2 regions of the Terrabacter sp. NPDC000476 genome follow, and region 1 is predicted to be linked to the other one. Evidence: riboswitches for the same ligand, from Rfam matches in the RefSeq annotation. Region 1 holds a riboswitch; the other holds the start of a gene.

The links. Region 1 has a riboswitch for cobalamin ahead of ABT295_RS14025 (VWA domain-containing protein). Riboswitches for the same ligand answer to the same signal wherever they lie in the genome.
Region 2: it holds a riboswitch for cobalamin, as region 1 does, so the genes downstream of both, ABT295_RS03725 (SCO2322 family protein) here and ABT295_RS14025 (VWA domain-containing protein) in region 1, are expected to answer to the same signal.

The regions. Positions count from the first base shown of each region.
Region 1 is NZ_JBEPDF010000002.1:340,891-344,287, forward strand. Features, by position in the region: gene cbiE (precorrin-6y C5,15-methyltransferase (decarboxylating) subunit CbiE) at 1-201, opposite strand, end outside; gene ABT295_RS14020 (hypothetical protein) at 363-1,112, shown strand; cobalamin riboswitch at 1,118-1,267, shown strand; gene ABT295_RS14025 (VWA domain-containing protein) at 1,320-3,397, shown strand, end outside.
Region 2 is NZ_JBEPDF010000001.1:796,041-799,437, forward strand. Features, by position in the region: gene ABT295_RS03715 (serine hydrolase domain-containing protein) at 1-1,250, opposite strand, end outside; gene ABT295_RS03720 (hypothetical protein) at 1,247-1,462, opposite strand; cobalamin riboswitch at 1,487-1,645, shown strand; gene ABT295_RS03725 (SCO2322 family protein) at 1,735-2,484, shown strand; gene ABT295_RS03730 (energy-coupling factor transporter transmembrane component T) at 2,503-3,397, shown strand, end outside.

The DNA of each region.
Region 1 (3,397 bases):
CACGACGACGCGGCCCGGGCCGGCCTCCTCGAGCGTGCGGCGCAACCCCGGCACGAGTGGCGACGGCCACGGCACGAGGCGGCGACGGCCACGTCGCGCGGCGAGCATGCCGAGGTGCCGCTCGGCCCCGACCACGACCTCGGCCGCCTCGAGCACCCGGAGGGCCTCGGGGGCCAGGGAGTCGAGCCCGGAAGCGCCCACACCCACCACCTCGATCACAGCGGCGACCCTAGCGCGACCGCGACGGCTGTTCGATTTGCCCGTTTTGCTCCATTCGGCGGCGATGGGCTCCATCATGGGCATCGGCCGTCGTCGGGGGACGACGGTGACGCGCGTCCGGGCTCGAGGGGAGGAAAGCCGACATGAGTGTGACGTTCGACCCGGAGACCGGGCACCTGCGCCTCGACGTCGAGGCCTTCCGCGTGCTCGTCGAGCACGCCGAGCGCACCGCCCAGCAGCCCACGCGCCCGCCCACCGGTGGGGGCTCGACCCCGGGCGACGCGGTCGCGAGGCTCGTGGCCGGCGGGGTCCTCGTCGACGGCCGCCCGCACCCCCGGCTGCGCGAGACCCTCACCGGCGTGACGGCGTCGTGGGGCTCGGTCCAGGTCGTCGTGGGTGACGACGAGGGCGTGCGCCTGCACCACGCCTGGCTGGGCGCGACCGCGGTGGCGGTGCTCACCGACCGCGGCGACAGCACCTTCGACCTGGGCCCGTCGCACGCCACGCAGCTGCCCGGGACGCTGGCCGCGTGGGTCTCGCTCGCGGCGGCACCGGAGCTCGCGTCGGCCACGGTCACGGTGCCCGACGTGCTGCTCGAGGAGCTCGCGTCGCACCGCCCCGACCTGCGCCGCGCCGCGGGCCGGGCGCTCGCCGACGCTTTGGGCCCGTGGCCCGTCGCGCAGGATCGTGTGCGCGCGGGCCGCTGGCGACTGGCGACCGTCGACGTCGCCCTCGCCACCGGCGACCAGACGCTCGCGCAACACGTCGCCTGGCTCGACACCGGAGCCGGCCTGCTGCGGGCCGAGGCGGTCGAGCGCGACGTGCGCCTGACGCCGACCACGTCGGCCGACCTGCAGCGCGACCTCGCGACCGTCGTCGCGGCTGGTGGCTGACCCCACCACTCCTGCAGCACGCCGGGCGACGTGGCAGACTGCCGCTGGCGACGCGGAGAGGAATCCGGTGCGAATCCGGAGCGGTCCCGCCACTGTGAACCGCCGACCACCCGGTCGGGGGAAGCCAGGACATCTCCCGTCGCTGGTCGTGCCCGCCGGGCGCGGCCGGTCCACCGACGCGGGCGAGGCACCCGCAGGAGGCTCGCCATGCGCGACGGTTCGAACGCACCCCCGACCCCGGCTCCGACCGGGTCGAGCGACCACTTCCCCTTCACGGCCGTCGTCGGCGCCGACGACCTGGCCCTCGCCCTCGTCCTGACGGCGGTGTCGCCCGAGGTGGGCGGCGTGCTCGTCCGCGGCGAGAAGGGCACCGCCAAGTCGACGATGGTGCGAGGGCTCGCGGCCGTGCTCCCCCACCAGTCCGTGGTCACGGCGTGCCGCTTCGGCTGCGCGCCGGGCGACACCGCCGCCTGCCCGGACGGCCCCCACGACGCCGATGCGCCGGCGCACACCCGGCCGGCGCGCCTCGTCGAGCTGCCCATCGGCGCGACCGAGGACCGCGTCGTCGGCTCGCTCGACCTCGAAAGGGCCCTTGCGCGGGGCGAAACCGCCTATCAGCCAGGGCTGCTCGCCGCCGCGAACCGGGGCATCCTCTACGTCGACGAGGTCAACCTGCTGCACGACCACCTCGTCGACCTGCTCCTCGACGCCGCGGCCATGGGCCGCAACACGGTCGAGCGCGACGGGGTCTCCGTCGCGCACCCGGCGCGGGTCGTGCTCGTCGGCACGATGAATCCCGAGGAGGGAGAGCTGCGCCCGCAGCTGCTCGACCGCTTCGGGCTCACCGTCGAGGTCGCCGCTCCCCGCGATCCCGGCCCGCGTGCCGAGGTCGTACGCCGCCGGCTCGCCTTCGACGCCGACCCCACCGCGTTCACGGCCACGTTCCACGACGACCAGCAGGCCCTGCGCGCACGCATCGACGACGCCCGGTCCCGCGTCCGGCAGGTGCGCCTCACCGACGCCGTGCTCGCCCGCGTGGCCACGGTCTGCGCGGGCTTCGAGGTCGACGGCCTGCGCGCCGACATCGTCACCGCACGGGCGGCCGTCGCCCACGCGGCGTGGGCCGGGCGCACGCACGTGACGCTCGCCGACGTGCGTGCGGCCGCGCGGCTCGCACTGCCGCACCGCCGGCGGCGCAACCCCTTCGACTCCCCCGGGCTCGACGAGGCCCTCCTCGACGAGCTGCTCGGCGACGACGAACCCGACCCGGACCCCGACCGCAGCCCTGCTCCGGGCACCGACCCCGGCGACGAGGGCCCGGAGCAGGGCCCGGACGACGGCCACGAGCCGGACGCCGCACCCACCGCCGGCGGGGCCGGGAGCAGGGCCGACGACGGGCACGCGCGCGAGCCGCAGCCCGCGGGGCGGCTCGACGACACCTCGAGATCCGCCGAGGCCGACCCGGCGGAACCCACGAGCGCCTCCGGCACCACGGACCCCGCGGACGCGACGGCCACGGCCGGCCCGGCTCCCCGGAACGGGTCCGGCACCGACGACATCGCGGCCCCGCCGGCCCAGCCCTACGCGGCACGTCTGCTGCGCGCCAAGGGAACCGGCCATGGTGAGGCGGGCCGCCGGTCGACGGCCCTGACGACGACCGGCCGTCGGGTGGGCTCGACGAGCGCGCGCACCGGCCCGGTGCACCTGCCCGCCACGATCCGTGCGGCCGCCTCGCGGGGCGTCCACGGCTCCACGGGTGGCACGCCCGAGCGGCTGCGCGTGACCGGCCGCGACCTGCGCCGCTCGGTGCTGCAGGGCCGCGAGGCGAACCTCGTGCTGCTCTGCGTCGACGCCTCGGGGTCGATGGCCGCCCGCAAGCGCCTCGAGGCGGTCACGGCCGCCGTGCTGTCGCTGCTGCTCGACGCGTACCGGCGCCGCGACAAGGTCGGGCTCGTCACCTTCCGCGGCTCGGGCGCGGAGCTGGCGCTGCCGCCGACCGGGTCGGTCGAGGTCGCCGCGCGGCGGCTCCAGGGACTGCCCCACGGCGGGCGCACACCGCTCGCGGAGGGGCTCGCGACGGCATACGAGACGGTGCGGATCGAGCGCCTGCGCGACCCGAGCCGGCGCGCCCTCCTCGTCGTCGTGACGGACGGGCGTGCGACGAGCGGACCCGACGCGCTCGCCCGCGCGGCCCGGGTGGCCGCCCACCTGCGGCACGAGGGCGTCGAGTCCGTCGTGCTCGACTGCGAGTCGGGCCGCTTCCGGATGGGCCTGGCCGCGCGGCT
Region 2 (3,397 bases), on a different contig from region 1:
CCCTCGACGGCCCGGAAGCGGTCCGGGCCCTCGGCGGCATATCGCGTCTCGGACAACGGGTCATGCTCGTCGAGGCGTGACCACAGCCCGCCGTCGCGCACGAAGAACGTGAGCGGCGAACCCTCCGACCACCAGAGCCCGAGCAGCTCGGCGAGCGCGGGCTGCTCCGACTCGGGCACCCAGGGCGCCGGGGCCGACGGCTCGGAGTCGAGCACCGCCTCGACGAGGTCGGTCGCGAGCGCGAGGGTCAGGGCGTTCGACGTCGCGTTGGCGAAGACGACCGCCCCGATGCCGTTGCGCCGGCGCACCCGCAGCCCGGTGAGGAAGCCGGGCATGGCACCGCCGTGGCCGACGAACACCCGGTCGCCGCGCCGGCCCATGCCGAAGCCGAGGCCGTAGGCGCCGCCCCACCCGTCGACGTCGGTCATGATGATCGGCCGGCACATCTCGTCGATCGTCTCCGGCCGCACGACGCGGTCGTCGGGGCGCGCGACGTAGGCGGCGTAGCGCGCCATGTCCGCGACCGTCGACCAGAGGCCGCCGAGGGGCGCCGTCGCGTTGAGCGTGAAGAGCGGCTCCTCGCTCGCCGTGCCGGCGTAGGGGTCGACCTGGTAGCCGATCGCGCGATCGGGCGCCGGCACGAGACCGGTGCGCGTCATCCCGAGCGGCTCCAGCACCCTCTCCTGCACGACGTGCTCCCAGTCCTGCCCGGTGACGCGCTCGACGACCTGGCCGAGCAGGCCGTAGGCGAGGTTGGAGTAGTGGAACGCGTGGTGGGCGGGCAGCACCTGCTCCGCCTCCTCGACGCCCGCGAGGAAGGCCTCGCGCTCCGGGGCCTCGAGGCTCTCCCAGATGTTGCCGACGGGCTCGCGCTGGAGGCCGGATGCGTGAGCGAGCATCTGTCGCAGCGGGACCCTTGCGTGCCGGGTGCCCGGCAGGTAGGTCTCCAGCGTGTCGTCGAGCGACAGCCTGTCCTCGTCGCGCAGCGACATCACCGTCAGGGCCGTGAAGGTCTTGGTGACCGAGCCGATCATGAACTGCGTGTCGTCGTCGGCGGGCGCCCCGGCGCCGCCCGCAGCCCCCGGCGCGCCGAGCCGGGCCGACCCGACGTGACCCGACCACACGAGGTGCCCGTCCCGCACGACACCGGCGCTGACGCCCGGCGACCGCCAGGAGCGCTGCGCCTCGGCGACGCGGTGGCGCAGGTCGCGCGCGAGCGCGTCGGAGAGCGGCTGCACCTCAGCGCTCACTCGGCCGCCCGCAGGCTCATCGGGCCGTAGACGACGGCGTCGTCCTCGCGGAGCGTGACGGACTCGACCCCGGCGGCGACGAGGTCGCGCCACGACTCGCCGAGGTAGTTCTCGGCGTCGCTCTGCGTCGGGAACGTCGTCGAGCTCAGGGCCTCCCCCGTCATCGGGTTGCCGTGGGCGTCGAGGTACAGCCAGGACCAGTCAGCACTCATGCCCGCCACCCTACGGGTCGGCCGTTTGACGCGCGGGGTGGCCGCGTGCCACGGTTCGCGTACCGAAGGACGATGGGGCAAGCCGGTGGGAATCCGGCGCTGACCCGCAACCGTGACGTCACCCGCAGCCGAACGAGGCGCGGACGACCAAGTCGGAAAACCCTCGTCCTGCCGGCTCCTTTGTCAGTCTGTCGTGGAATGCGGACCGGAGTCACCCGCCGGGGCCGCGCCAGCGCAGACCCGACACGGTGTCCGACCGCGAGGAGGAAACCGTGTCCCCTGTTCGTCGTGCCCCTCTCCGGGCCCTGCTCGTCGCCCTCGTCGCGGCGTGCCTCACCGCCCTCACGGTCGGGCCCGCGCAGGCCGCCGCCTACCGCTACTGGGGCTTCTACCAGCTCACCGACGGCGCCTGGGCCTTCGCGCAGAAGGGCCCGGACCAGACGGTGCCCAAGGACGGCAGCGTCGAGGGCTGGCGCTTCGCCGTCGCCGACGAGGCCTCCACCCGCTACCCCCGCGCCGTCCTCACCTTCGACGCGCTCTGCGCGAGCACGCCCGCCGAGTCGGGCAAGAAGCGCGTCGGCCTCGTCGTCGACTTCGGCCGGTCGGCCGACGCCGCCGACGCCGCCACTCCCCCGGAGCCCAAGGCCCTCTGCGCGGTCGTCGCGAGCGACGCGACGAGCGCCGCCGTGCTGGCCACCGCCGGCGACGTCCGCGTCGAGAAGGGCCTCGTCTGCGGCATCGCCGGCTACCCGGGCTCCGACTGCGGCGGCGCGGTCAAGGAGGTCACCCCGGAGGCCAAGGCCGCCGACCAGCCGGTGACGATCGCCGGCCCCGGCGCCACCCCGACGGCCGGCGCCACCCCGAGCGGCTCGGCCACGACCGCCGGCGACGTCGCCGCGGCGCCCGCGTCGTCGTCGACGGGTGGCAGCACGACGGCATACGTCGTCGGTGGCCTGCTGCTGCTCGCGCTCGTGGCCTACCTCCTCGTGCGCAGCCGCGCCCGGGCCCGCCGGGACGGCTGAGCGGGGGTCGGCGCCGCGATGGCGCAACGGGCGCGACTGCAGCACCCCGCAGCCTGGTGGCTGTGGGGGCTCGGTCTCGCCACGGCGGCGTCGCGCACGACCAACCCGCTCCTGCTCGTCGGGGTCATCGGCGTCTGCGTCCTCGTCGTCGCCGAGCGCCGCGACCCCGCCGTGGCCAACCCGCTGCCGGCCTTCCTCGCCATCGGCGCTGTCGTCGTCGCGTTCCGCGTCGTCATGACCGCGCTGCTCGGCAACGGCATCGTCGGCGGCACCGTGCTCTTCACGCTGCCGCAGGTGCCCCTGCCGGAGTGGGCGGCCAGCATCCGCCTCGGTGGCCCGGTCACGCTCGACGCGATCCTGTATGCCGTGTACGACGCCCTCCGCCTCGCCGCAGTGCTCGCGTGCCTGGGTGCGGCGAACGCGCTGGCGAGCCCGCGCCGGCTGCTGCGCTACCTGCCCGCCACCCTCTACGACGTCGGCACGGCCGTCGTCGTGGGCCTGACCTTCGCGCCGCAGCTGCTCTCGGACGCGCGTGACGTGCGCGCGGCCCGCACCCTGCGCGGCCGCGACGGCCGCGGGGTGCGCGAGCTGGCCCGGCTCACCGTGCCGGTGCTCGAGACCGCCTTCGAGCGCTCGCTCGGCCTCGCGGCGTCGATGGAGTCGCGGGGCTACGGCCGCTCCGTGCGGTCGAGCTCCACGTCACGCCGCGCCGCCACCACGCTGGCCCTCGTCGGTCTCGTCGGCGTCGTCGCCGGCCTCTACGGGCTGCTCGACGCCTCCGCCGGCGGGCTGCTCGGCCTCCCGCTGCTCGCCCTGGGTGCCCTCGTGGCGGCGTCGAGCCTCGCCGTCGGCGCCTCGCGCGACGGGCGGTCGGGGCACCGGCGTGACCGGTGGGCCTGGACCGAGACCGCGA